Regions from separate parts of the Pectobacterium araliae genome, predicted to be linked through region 1. Evidence: predicted binding sites of a transcription regulator. Region 1 holds the regulator's gene; each other region holds the start of a gene.
What was found. Region 1 encodes Fur, which represses iron uptake genes when iron is present. Its sites were predicted from a motif close to ATAATAATGAGAACNACTATCAA; they were not measured.
Positions count from the first base shown of each region.

Region 2: fhuE (ferric-rhodotorulic acid/ferric-coprogen receptor FhuE) is a predicted target of Fur. The motif match lies at 1,403-1,425, and genes of this name have one in related genera.
Region 3: sodA (superoxide dismutase [Mn]) is a predicted target of Fur. The motif match lies at 1,690-1,712, and genes of this name have one in related genera.
Region 4: exbB (tol-pal system-associated acyl-CoA thioesterase) is a predicted target of Fur. The motif match lies at 1,495-1,517, and genes of this name have one in related genera.

Region 1 is NZ_AP028908.1:1,358,454-1,361,670, forward strand. Features, by position in the region: gene glnS (glutamine--tRNA ligase) at 1-1,644, shown strand, start outside; gene fur (ferric iron uptake transcriptional regulator) at 1,708-2,157, opposite strand; gene fldA (flavodoxin FldA) at 2,486-3,013, opposite strand.
Region 2 is NZ_AP028908.1:942,257-945,473, forward strand. Features, by position in the region: gene AACH44_RS04240 (sulfurtransferase) at 1-178, opposite strand, end outside; gene AACH44_RS04245 (CapA family protein) at 445-1,188, shown strand; gene fhuE (ferric-rhodotorulic acid/ferric-coprogen receptor FhuE) at 1,504-3,217, shown strand, end outside.
Region 3 is NZ_AP028908.1:4,475,184-4,478,400, reverse strand. Features, by position in the region: gene AACH44_RS20345 (methyl-accepting chemotaxis protein) at 1-649, opposite strand, end outside; gene sodA (superoxide dismutase [Mn]) at 980-1,606, opposite strand; gene fdhD (formate dehydrogenase accessory sulfurtransferase FdhD) at 1,824-2,636, opposite strand; partial or broken gene AACH44_RS20330 (hypothetical protein) at 2,883-2,996, shown strand.
Region 4 is NZ_AP028908.1:4,079,257-4,082,473, forward strand. Features, by position in the region: gene exbD (TonB system transport protein ExbD) at 1-388, opposite strand, end outside; gene exbB (tol-pal system-associated acyl-CoA thioesterase) at 391-1,395, opposite strand; gene AACH44_RS18515 (TRAP transporter substrate-binding protein) at 2,065-3,042, shown strand.

The DNA.
Region 1 (3,217 bases):
GCCCGCCCGACTAACTTTATCCGTCAGATTATTGATGAAGATCTGGCCTCCGGTAAGCATGATCATATTCAGACGCGTTTCCCGCCAGAGCCGAACGGCTATCTGCATATTGGGCATGCCAAATCTATCTGCCTGAATTTTGGTATCGCGCGTGACTATCAGGGGCAGTGCAATCTGCGTTTTGACGACACTAATCCGGTAAAAGAAGATATCGAATACGTTGAGTCGATCAAACGTGACGTCGAGTGGCTGGGTTTTTCATGGAGCGGCGACGTTCGCTATTCTTCTGATTATTTCGATCAACTGCATGCTTATGCGGTTGAGCTGATCGGTAAAGGACTGGCTTACGTTGATGAACTGACGCCTGAGCAGATCCGTGAATACCGCGGCACGTTGACGGCACCGGGCAAAAATAGCCCTTACCGCGATCGTACCGTGCAGGAAAACCTGGCGCTGTTTGAAAAAATGCGCAACGGCGGGTTTGCTGAAGGTACAGCCTGTTTGCGTGCAAAAATCGATATGGCATCGTCCTTTATCGTGATGCGTGATCCGGTGTTGTATCGCATTAAATTTGCCGATCACCACCAGACCGGTAATAAGTGGTGCATCTACCCGATGTATGACTTCACCCACTGCATTTCCGATGCGCTGGAAGGGATCACGCATTCGTTGTGTACGCTGGAATTCCAGGACAACCGCCGTCTGTATGACTGGGTGCTGGATAACATCACTATCCCTTGCCACCCACGTCAGTACGAATTCTCTCGTCTCAATCTCGAATACGCGATTATGTCCAAGCGTAAGCTGAACCAGCTGGTAGTGGAAAACGTGGTTGAAGGCTGGGATGATCCGCGTATGCCGACCATTTCAGGCTTGCGTCGTCGTGGCTATAGTGCGGCATCCGTCCGTGAGTTCTGTGTGCGCATCGGCGTAACGAAGCAGGACAATAACGTGGAAATGGCGGCGCTTGAATCCTGTATCCGTGACGATCTGAATGAAAATGCTCCGCGTGCGATGGCAGTGTTAGATCCGGTCAAGGTCGTGATCGAGAATCTGCCAGCCGAGCACGAAGAGTTTGTGGCGATGCCAAATCATCCGAACAAGCCGGAAATGGGCTCACGTCAGGTCGCATTCAGCCGCGAAGTTTACATCGATCGCGCTGACTTCCGTGAAGAAGCTAACAAGCAGTACAAGCGTCTGGTGTTGGGTAAAGAAGTGCGTCTGCGTAATGCCTATGTGATCAAAGCCGAGCGCATTGAAAAAGACGAGCAGGGCACCATTACCACGATCTACTGTAGCTATGATGCGGAAACGCTGAGCAAAGATCCGGCTGACGGCCGTAAAGTGAAAGGTGTTATCCACTGGGTTTCTGCGGCGCATGGCGTTCCAGCGGAATTCCGCTTGTACGATCGTTTGTTCAGTGTGGCGAACCCTGGCGCGGCGGAGGATTTCCTGTCGACGATTAACCCAGATTCACTGAAAATTACGCAAGGTTTTGTAGAAGCAAGTTTGGCACAGGCAGAAATAGAGAAAGCGTATCAGTTTGAGCGTGAAGGTTACTTCTGTGCCGATCGTGTTTATTCCAACACAGAACATCTGGTGTTTAACCGAACGGTTGGTCTGCGCGATACCTGGGTAGGCTAAGGCCACGAGGTAGAAGATAAAAATAAAACCGCCTCGGCGGTTTTATTTTTTGATGCGGTCGATTTATCGCGTGGAATCGTGCAGAGTTTCGTCTTCTCGACAATCCCCTTCACTGCAATGCCCATAGAGATACAGACTGTGGTTGGACAGTTTAATGCCGTGTCTTTCTGCGATCTCGCGCTGACGCGCTTCGATAGATTCATCGCGGAATTCAATGACTTTGCCACAGTCGAGGCAAATTAAGTGATCGTGATGATGCTGCTGCGTCAATTCAAAGACGGATTTGCCACCTTCAAAGTTATGACGGGTTACGATACCTGCATCATCAAACTGGTTGAGTACGCGATAGACGGTCGCAAGACCAATCTCTTCGCCCATATCAATCAGTTTCTTATATAAATCTTCCGCACTGACGTGATGGCAGACAGGATCCTGTAGCACTTCCAGTATTTTCAGTCTTGGAAGAGTGACTTTCAGGCCGGCCTTCTTTAATGCGATATTGTTGTCAGTCATGCGGGTTTAGTCCTGTTGCTTACTTATCAATGGAGGCTGCCTAGCCTATGACATCGGTCGGCTCAAAAAATGTAATTGCGTCTCAATTATAGAACCGCGTATGCAAAATGAAAACAAGGGAATGTTAACAATATTGTCCCCATTCATACTACTGATATACACGCAGTCCGTTGTTGATGAATGAAGAAAGAGTGAAGCACGTATAAAACCGATGGGATTATTGTACAGGTTTACTGATAGAAGTTAAAAAAATGTATCAATTATTATGAAAGGTTTTACCTATCAATACTATTTTGGCCCTGATCGAAACTATCAGGGCCAAAATGGCTTAGCCAACCAACTCTTTCAGATTCAGTTCATCGCTGATTTGTTTCACCCACGTCGTTACACGTTCGCTGGTCAGTTCAGGCTGACGGTCTTCATCGATAGCCAAGCCGATGAAGTGATTGTCGTCGGCGAGTCCTTTAGAGGCTTCAAAGTAATAGCCTTCTGTTGGCCAGTGACCGATAATCGTCGCGCCGCGAGGTTCAATAATGTCACGAATGGTGCCCATGGCATCACAGAAGTATTCCGCATAGTCTTCCTGATCGCCGCAGCCAAACAAAGCAACCAATTTCCCCGTGAAATCAACTTCTTCCAGCGACGGGAAGAAGTCATCCCAATCGCACTGCGCTTCACCGTAATACCAGGTTGGAATACCCAGCAGCAGGATATCGAAACCTTCTAGGTCTTCTTTGCTGCTTTTGGCGATGTCATGAACATCAGCAACGTCGGTGCCTAACTGTTGTTGAATCGTTTTGGCGATGTTTTCCGTGTTGCCCGTATCACTGCCAAAGAATATTCCGATGAGTGCCATGAATTGAATAACCTCTTGATTCCTAATGGTATGGTGTAATATTTCACCCATTTATCTGTTAATAATAACAGACACTCACATCGGGAGAAACTCGTATCGGTAAGGAGGCGTAAATCAAGATCGCGTGAAATGCGAAGGTAAGTAAGAAAACGAAAATATCTCTACTGATACTGAATTCCCTATAATCAATGTGGTCTATGTTAT
Region 2 (3,217 bases), 420 kb from region 1:
ACTGCGCGCCGGGGATGTGTCCGGCCTGAAAATCTGCCCGTGCTGGTTCTGCGCGGTAGCGCGTTTTTTCATCAGGGACTAACCGGGTGGTACAGTCAAAAATTAATATATCGGGGTCGGTCAGGTGGGTGGCGAGCCATTCGGTACTCACCAGCCCGTCAGCATGTGACGTCTTCATCGTGTTTTTTCCGTTACTCTCACAGCACCTTGTCCAGAAAGGCTTGTGTCCGAGGGTCTTGTGGATGATCAAAGAATGCCTGCGGTGTGTTGCTTTCGACGATTCTTCCCTTGTCGGTAAAATAAATACTTGCACGCCCTGGTCTTAACCCGCTACGTTGGGGGCGAGCTTACGTATTACCGGACAAGGAATTCGAGCAACTACAGGGGATCACTGAACTGCTCGGCGTCGCGGCCAGCAACCGTGAAGGCGCCCGAATTGAAGTGATGGCCGATCAGGGACCCGATCGTTTCAAATTCGGTTCGCTGTTTGAAAGTTCGATACCGGTAGAGCGCGGCGAACAGGCTCACGTTCGCACGTTTATGAATGAAGAAGACTGCGCCGCGATTCTGAAAAGCGTACGCGATGCGGCAAACCGTTCTGATGTCGCCATCGTCAGCCTTCATACGCATGAAGGAGAAGGCGATGGTTGGTATGCCCCACACCCCCCAGCATTTATCGAAAATTTTGCCCGCCGAGCCATTGATGCGGGAGCATCAGCCGTGGTAGGGCATGGTGCGCATTTCCTGCGTGGAGTGGAAATTTATAATAAACGCCCGATTTTTTACAATCTGGGCAGCCTGCTGATGGAGTTTGAAGCGGGGGAGTCAATTATCGCGCCAGAAATGTATACCGCTTATGGCTACGATCACGATGCGCGTCCTTCCGATTTGCACCGGGCGCGTGCCAAAGATCGGGAGGGGAATTTCATTGGTTTCAATGCCGAATCCCGTTTCTCCAAAAACTGTGCCGCGCTGCTGGATTATGCAGACGGGGCGCTACAGTTCACATTATTGCCTCTCGATCTGGGTATGAACCGTGAACGCCCGCTCGATCGTGGCTTACCTGTTACGGTGTCTGCGGCTCTTGGGCATGAAATCGCGGCCGATCTGACGCGGATGAGCGCACGTTATGGCACGGTATTACGCTATGACGAGGCGCTCGGAACCATTGCGATTGAAGCAGCCTAAACGGCTATTCTCTGTCAGCCTATGCCTCATGGAGGAGGCATAAGTGAATTTCTCCCGCATGTTTTTCCCCTCTGTTTCTCTTTTCTCGCTTTACCGGGCAGTTATAAATTTCTTAAATGTTTCTTTTTTAACAATGCCATGTTAACGGTATGGTGAATTATTCTTTTTTATCTGTTTGTATTCTAACGGGATTAAGCATTTTATTGAAAAGACAATAATAATGCGTATAGTTATCATTTACCTTTCTGTGCAAATGTTGACAAAACACGTCTCAGCATCTCGCCAAAATTACTATCAGTTAACCGAGGATATATCATGTCTTTTGGAGTTACTCGCGCCGGAAAAATGCGCGTTTGTGATTCTTCGCTGGCCGGAGCAAAACCATTCGGAGTCTCTCTTCTCGCCCTGTTGATCTCTGCCTCTTTTTTGCCTGCTCAGGCCGCTGCCGAAGAAAAACCGACGTCCGGTGATACGCTTGTCGTTAGCGCGAATGCTAACGCGAATGCCGAAGCCAGGGACCCGCAGGATTACAGCGTAAAAGTGACTAACGCCGGAACGAAGATGACGCTGACGCCGCGTGATATCCCGCAGTCGGTGAGTGTCATCAGCCAGCAGCGTATCGAAGATCAGAATCTGCAAACGATTGGCGAGGTGATGGCGAACACGACAGGGGTGTCCTCTAAAATTATTGACTCCGAGCGTGTGACGTATTTTGCTCGTGGCTTCCGCATCAATAATTACCTGTTCGATGGGATTCCGACGGTGGTTAACGAAATCTGGGATTTTGGTGATTCAGGCTCAGACACGGCGATTTACGATCGCATCGAGGTGGTGCGCGGGGCGACCGGGCTAATGACCGGAACAGGCAATCCTGCCGCAGCCGTGAACATGGTACGCAAGCACGCGGACAGCCGCGAATTCAAAGGCTCGGTATCTGGTAGCTACGGCTCGTGGGATAAACAACGGATGGTAGCCGATCTGTCTGCGCCGCTGACGGAATCCGGCAATGTGCGTGGGCGTGTGATTACAGGCTATCAGGATAATGACACCTGGCTCGATCGTTACCACAGCCGCAAAAAATTCCTCTACGGCGTGATTGATGCCGATGTTACCGATTCTACTACGTTATCGCTTGGCTATGATTATCAGGAGCACAACACCGATAGCCCAACCTGGGGCGGCTTACCAACATGGTTTACCGATGGCAGCCCGACTAATTTTGGGCACAAATTTAACTCTGCTCCGAACTGGAGTTACTCCGATAAAACGTCGAGAAAAGTCTTTGCCGATCTGACTCAGCGTTTTGATAACGGCTGGCAGGTGCGCATGAACGGCACGCATGGCGAAACCAACTTCGATTCCAAGCTGATGTATGCCAACGGTTTCCTGGATAAAGATACGGGGCTGCTTGTTGATCCGTTCGGCGGTAATGTTGGAGCTTATGGTGGATGGAATAAAGGAACCCGTAAAGTTGATGCGATTGATACTTATGCTTCTGGCCCGTTCGAGTTACTGGGACGCCAGCATGAGTTGGTAATAGGCGGCAGCTACAATCGACAACGTAGCCAGTTCTATAACACGCAATCCACGATCAGCCCGACAGATGTGGGTAATTACTATAACTGGAATGGTAATATTGCCGATCCAGTCTGGGGGGCATGGGCAGATTATGAACACTCAACCACGCGTCAAAAATCGCTCTATACCTCAGCCCGTTTCTCGCTTGCCGATCCGCTGCATTTGATCGCGGGGGCGCGTTATACCGATTGGAGCATCATCGGTTCGACGGGTGACACCAGCAATAATCGCGTTACGCCTTATATCGGCTTGGTGTATGACATCAATGATACGTGGTCGACCTATGCCAGCTACACCGATATCTTCCAGCCGCAAACGCAAAAAGATAGTAATAAAAAATATCTGTCACCGACGACGGGCAAAAACTACGAAGCGGGTGTTAAAGGAGACTGGTATAACAGTCGCCTGACGGCTTCATTATCTGTTTTCCGCATTGAGCAGGATAACCTGG
Region 3 (3,217 bases), 1.5 Mb from region 1:
GCTGTTCAGCAGACAGGCTCTGATACAGGAAGGTTAATGACGTTTGTGCGGCGTTGATCGCATCCGTCAGCTTTTCTTCGGATTCTTTATCCGTTGAGAGTAATAAACCACGAACGTGGTAACGAACAGCAATCAGTTTTTGGTTTAGGTCAGAAAGTAATAATTGAAGGTTAGCGCTATTGTTGTCTATCTTTAATTGATCGTTGAGTTGTTGTAGTGGTTTTTCCGTCGTTGAAATATTCCAGCTTTTTCTCACAGCATCTTTATTATTCACTGCATTAATATAATTTTTTTGTTTTTCCTGATAGTCATTGATTAATATAGGTATATTCGATATTTTATTTGCATCATTTTCTGGCCAGCTAAATTCTTTTGTTTTTTCAGCGAGTTTACTGATATTGGAAATATGCTCAATATTCTTTTTTATATCATCAGGATTATAATTGGCACCGTATAATGCGCGATAATACTTAGCCTGGTTGATCTCATCATTGATGCTGTTACTTAAATTCACTTTATCAATACTGTCTTTTAGCGAACTTACATGCATAATGCCTGCGCCAGCAATTACCATGGTCATCAGCAGGATCAGGAAAAAGCCCAATCCTAATTTTTTACCGACTTTTAGATTGTCAAAATTTATAGCCATCATATTTCACCACTATATCGTATTGAGCCAAATTCACTATCCCGATGCACACTTGATTAGCGGTGCTAGCATCTCGGATTACCGCGTGCCAAGCCAATCCTGCAAAACAGCATGATAAAAACCCGCAGTAGATATCGGCATTCTGCTCTGAAACTTTACGTGCCAGTAAGCGGCGGCCTGCTGGGGAGAGGCTCAAAGATGAACGGGTATTGCCTACATACATGAGGCTTGAAATAGGGTAGGTACAATAAAAAACTGGAATAACAGACTGTTATTCCAGTTTATATTCAAACGCAGAAGTCACCTGATCGTATCAGGCACCCAGACGTTTTATTTTTTCGCGCTAGCGAAGCGAGCAGCAGCTTCGTCCCAGTTCAGCACGTTCCAGAATGCTTTAGCGTAATCTGGGCGACGGTTTTGGAATTTCAGGTAATAAGCGTGTTCCCACACGTCCAGACCGACGATTGGGTAGCCAGAAGTACCAGAAATGGCTTCACCCATCAGTGGACTGTCCTGGTTTGCAGTAGAAACCACAGCCAGTTTGCCGTCGTCTTTCAGAACCAGCCAAGCCCAGCCAGAACCAAAGCGAGTTGCAGCGGCTTGTTCAAATTTTTCTTTAAACGCATCAACGCTACCGAAATCGCGCTCGATGGCTGCTTTCAGATCGCCAGCCAGCGTTGTACCTACTTTCAGGCCTTTCCAGAACAGGCTGTGGTTAGCGTGGCCGCCCGCGTTGTTACGCAGTGCTGCTTTTTTCTCAGCAGGGACTTTATCCAGTTGAGCAATCAGCTCTTCAACAGACAATTTAGCCAGCTCAGGCAGAGATTCCAGCGCGGCATTAGCATTATTGACATAAGCCTGATGGTGTTTGGAATGGTGAATTTCCATCGTCTCTTTGTCGAAATGCGGTTCCAGTGCGTCATAAGCATATGGCAGCGATGGCAGTGAATAACTCATTTTAGCATCTCCATGGTAAAAAAAATGTTACGGTACTGTTCTATGAGTACCGCGTAAGCAATACGTTCATTATAGTTAATTAAATGATATTGAAAATGATTATTCTCGGTCTGATGTCGTGAACTCTATTGCTTTACTTCATGATAACAAACGGTTATGCCGTTATTGCATTATCTAAAAACAAATTAATCTATGCTCGTCATACTTCACGCTGCCCTTATTCGCTCAGGCGCTGCGGGTGTGTGTAAATGGTTGCCTGCCCTGGTCGACAAAACCCCACCAACGTCAGGTTGCAACGTTGTGCAACATCAACAGCCAGCGAGGTAGCTGCTGAGACCGCAAACAGGATTTCCACGCCACACATGGCAGACTTTTGTACCATTTCATAGCTGGCTCGGCTGGAAACCAGTGCCGCACCCTGTTGCCACCCTTGTTTTGCTCGGGTGCCAAGTAATTTATCCAGTGCGACATGGCGGCCAACGTCTTCACTGCCGCCGCACAGCGTGCCGTCTGACGCTATCCAACTGGCGGCATGGGTACAACCCGTCATCTGGCCAATCTTCTGTACATCGCGCAGCCGCACCAGTGCGTTTTCAAGCTTGCTGAGGGAAAATGTCTGGGTGAAGGGCAGGGGCATCACCGGTTTGCCGATTTCCGCAAGCTGCTCTACGCCACATACGCCACAGCCCGTGCGCCCATCCATCGATCTGCGTCGTTCTTTTAGCCCGGCAAAGCGCCGACTGGAAAGCTCAATATGCACTTCAATACCATTACAGGCTGGCTGTACATCAATGCCGTAGATATCTGCTGGTGATTGGATAATACCTTCAGATAAGGAAAACCCGAGAGCAAACTGTTCCAACTCTTTCGGTGACGCCATCATCACTACATGTGAAATGCCGTTATAAACCAGCGCAATGGGCACCTCTTCCGCCAGCCAGTCAGGCTGTGGCTGGTGTAGCGAATCAGGATGGTTGACCGAATGTTGCGTTGCGCCTAAATGAACCTCTTCCACCTGAAATACCTGCATGTTAGTCACCCTGGAAATTGAACGTATTATTTCACCGTGCCCGAAGGGATGCGAATTTTTCTCCAGGAACAGCGAGCGTGCTCGCATAGCAATGTGTATTTTTCCTGCAACAGGAAAGAAACTGTGCGTCAACTCGAAGAGTTGCCTTCTTCTCTGGCCGAATCCTGTCGCTAACTCCCTACCCCGTATAAGCTCACTGTAACGGTTTACTGTTTGCCTCTTTTTTCACCACCTGATGCGGGTCAGTATTTTGTCAATTTGACGCCAGTAACGGGTCAGCCGATGTGTGAAGTGGCCAGTTCGACAACGCGAGATATTGACCATGCGTTGAATGCCGTGCACAAGGCAAAAGCGGAGTGGGGCGCGGTATTCAGGCTGGTCGAGTCTGGATCACTATCAGCAGACCAAGTGTCTGTTGGTGAGTTATTCTGATAAGCCGATGGGGCTGTTCTAACAGTTAAAACCCTACGCGCTTGCCACCGTAGGCGCACATGGCTTAAATCAACACCATTTTCCGTATTAAGCCGTCCTTACAGGAGGATTTGCCCGGTTGTTGGTCGCTGATGATGGAGAGTTGATTG
Region 4 (3,217 bases), 1.9 Mb from region 1:
CCTTGAGGTAGCCCGCTTTACGCAGTGAGTCCATCACGCTCATGATGGTTTCATAATCGACGCTTTTATCCGCCTGAAAGAAGATAGTGGTTTCTTTGTTAGCGCTGGTTTTCGCATCCAACACCTGAGCCAGAGACTGTTCGTTAATCGCCTCTTCCCCCAAAAACATTTGCTTATCCGCTTTTACCGTCAGATAAAGTGGCTTCTCTGGACGCGGCTGCGGTACTGCTGATGATGCTGGCAGATCGACACGAATGTCCACCGTTGCCAGCGGTGCCGCCACCATGAAGATGATCAGCAGAACAAGCATGACGTCAATGAACGGCGTGACGTTGATGTCATGCATTTCACCGTCATCACCCACGTCCTCCTTCAAATGCATCGCCATGATTAACCCACCCGCAGTTTATGCGCTGCTGAAGACGCCCGGTTATCGTTGCTGGCGGCGACATCAAGATCGCGGCTTTGCAACAGCAACACTTGCGCCGCTACATCGCCAACCATCGCTTTGTAGCCCGCAATCGAACGGGTGAAGACGTTATAGATAACCACCGCAGGGATCGCAGCGACCAAGCCAATCGCCGTCGCCAGCAGGGCTTCTGCAATCCCCGGTGCAACCACCGCCAGGTTAGTGGTTTGCGTCTGTGCAATACCGATGAAGCTGTTCATAATGCCCCATACCGTACCGAACAGCCCCACGAACGGCGCAACCGCGCCGACCGTAGCCAGGTAGCCATTGCCACGCCCCATATGACGCCCGGTCGCCGCCACGCGACGTTCCAGACGAAACGCGGTGCGCTCTTTAATCCCGTTGTTGTCATCCGAACGCACAGACAGTTCCAACTCGTTCTGTGCATCCACTAATAACTGCTGCGCTACGCTGCCTGATTTGAACGCCTCTGCCGTCTCCAGCGCATCGTCCAGCGTTTTCGCCTGTTCCAACGCCAGATACTCACGGCGCAGTCGGCGTTTCGCACCAGACATTTCAACGCTTTTACTGAAGAAAATCGCCCAGGTAATCACGGAAGCCAGCAGCAAACCGATCATCACCGTTTTCACCACGGCATCCGCGTGCTGATACATGCCCCAGACGGACAAATCGGTCTTCATCAGGTTATTCGTACCCGGTGCAGCACTGGCCGGAAGCGAGAGTGCTGATGCTGGTGCATCGGTTGCCACAGGTGCAGAAGGAGATGCAGCAGCAGGCTGAGCCGCTGTCGCGGCATTTTCTGTCGATAACGGCGTCGTTGCCGGCGCTGCAAACGCATTTCCACTTAGTCCCGCCATACACAGCAGGATAACCAGCACGCTACGGGAAAATGCGCTGAACGCACCACGTTTTTTTTGCCAGGCTGATAACACCTGTTGAGTTGTATTACTGACAGCCGTCTTCACGCTGTGCCTCCACCATTCGTTCTGTACAATAACGCACACATACCCGCAGGTATAATGCCGTAATAACGCAGCCTGAAATGATACCAAACCCTGAACGAATTGATAGTCGTTCTCATTATTATTTACACCAGATAACACACTTTTTCTTGCGTTCTGACAGGGTTCTTGGGGGTATTACCTGCATATCGATGGGCGTGGTATCAAAACCATGAAAAATCGTATTCAGGAACCTATCTGGTAGGAGAGCCGCAGGCACTCGCCTAAAATGTCTCATTGTTCCGTTAGGTTTTTGTGATCGACATTAAGTTATCACACCATTTCATGGTGGCTGGCGATAGGTTTAATGAAATAAACAGAAACATAAAAACACAATAAGACAAATAAAAACACCATGTTACGCATATTTAGATTGAAGAAAAAGGAATAAAACCCCGATAAAACAGCATTTCATATTAGCTGTTTCTTTTGTGACACGAGTCATTCTACGAAGTTGTATAATAGGTTAGCTTAGCTCACAGAGAATGCCGACGCGCACCACGATAATACCCCATACAAGGATGCCGTCCTCTCACCAGTAAACCCGCCATTCATTACTCTATTTTTCATGGGTTTATTTTTTAATCACCCTTTGATTATCGATAATGTCACCCTACCTCTGGAGATAATTCAATGAAGCTGTCGAAAACATTGATCGGCGTTTGTTTGAGTTCTACCGTACTCCTGATGAGCCAAGCGATTCAGGCACAACAAATTAAAGCCTCCGATGTTCACCCTGAAGGTTATCCGAATGTCGTCGCCGTACAGAAAATGGGAGAAAAATTAAAAGCTGCTACCAATGGCAGACTGGAAATTAAAACCTTCCCTGGCGGCGTATTAGGTGATGAAAAACAAATGATTGAGCAGGCGCAGCTCGGCGCGATTGATATTATTCGTGTATCAATGACGCCCGTTGCCGCTATTTTGCCGGAAATAGAAGTCTTTACCCTGCCCTATATTTTCCGTGACGAAGATCATCTGCATAAAGTGCTAGATGGAAAAATCGGGCAGGAAATTGGTGACAAGATTACCCAGAACAGTAAATCAAAATTGGTTTTCCTGGGCTGGATGGACGCGGGAACACGTAATTTAATCACCAAGCAGCCAGTGGCAAAACCAGAAGACCTCAAAGGCATGAAGATTCGCGTTCAAACCAGTCAGGTCGCTCTCGCCACGCTGAAAGCGATGGGTGCTAACGCCATCGCCATGGGCACCAGTGAAGTCTTCAGCGGTATGCAAACCGGCGTGATTGATGGCACCGAGAATAATCCGCCAACCTATGTTGCACATAACTACATGCCCGTTGCCAAGAATTTCACCTGGAGCCGCCACTTTATTATTCCTGAGCTGTTCCTGTACTCCAAAACCAAATGGGACAAGCTTTCCAAAGAAGATCAGGATCTGATCCTGAAACTGGCAAAAGAAGCGCAGCAAGAACAGCGCGTGCTGTGGAATGAATATACTCAGCAATCTCTGGATAAAATGAAGGCCGGTGGCGCTCAATTCCATGAAATCGATACCGAGTACTATTTCAAAGCCACGCAGCCTGTACGCGATCAGTTTGGTGCCAAATATCAGGATCTGATTAAAGCCGTCGCCGACACGCAATAATCAAGGCCACATTCCAGCAGATAAATAGCTGACTATTGACAAACCGACTTGCAGAATGAAAACGGTGATAATGGAAGCCTATCCATTATCACCGCACTACGGAATTGTCAGCCGTTTCATAAATAGTTCTCTATTTATCCGCCACCATTAATGGCCTGATATCAACAATCAGAAA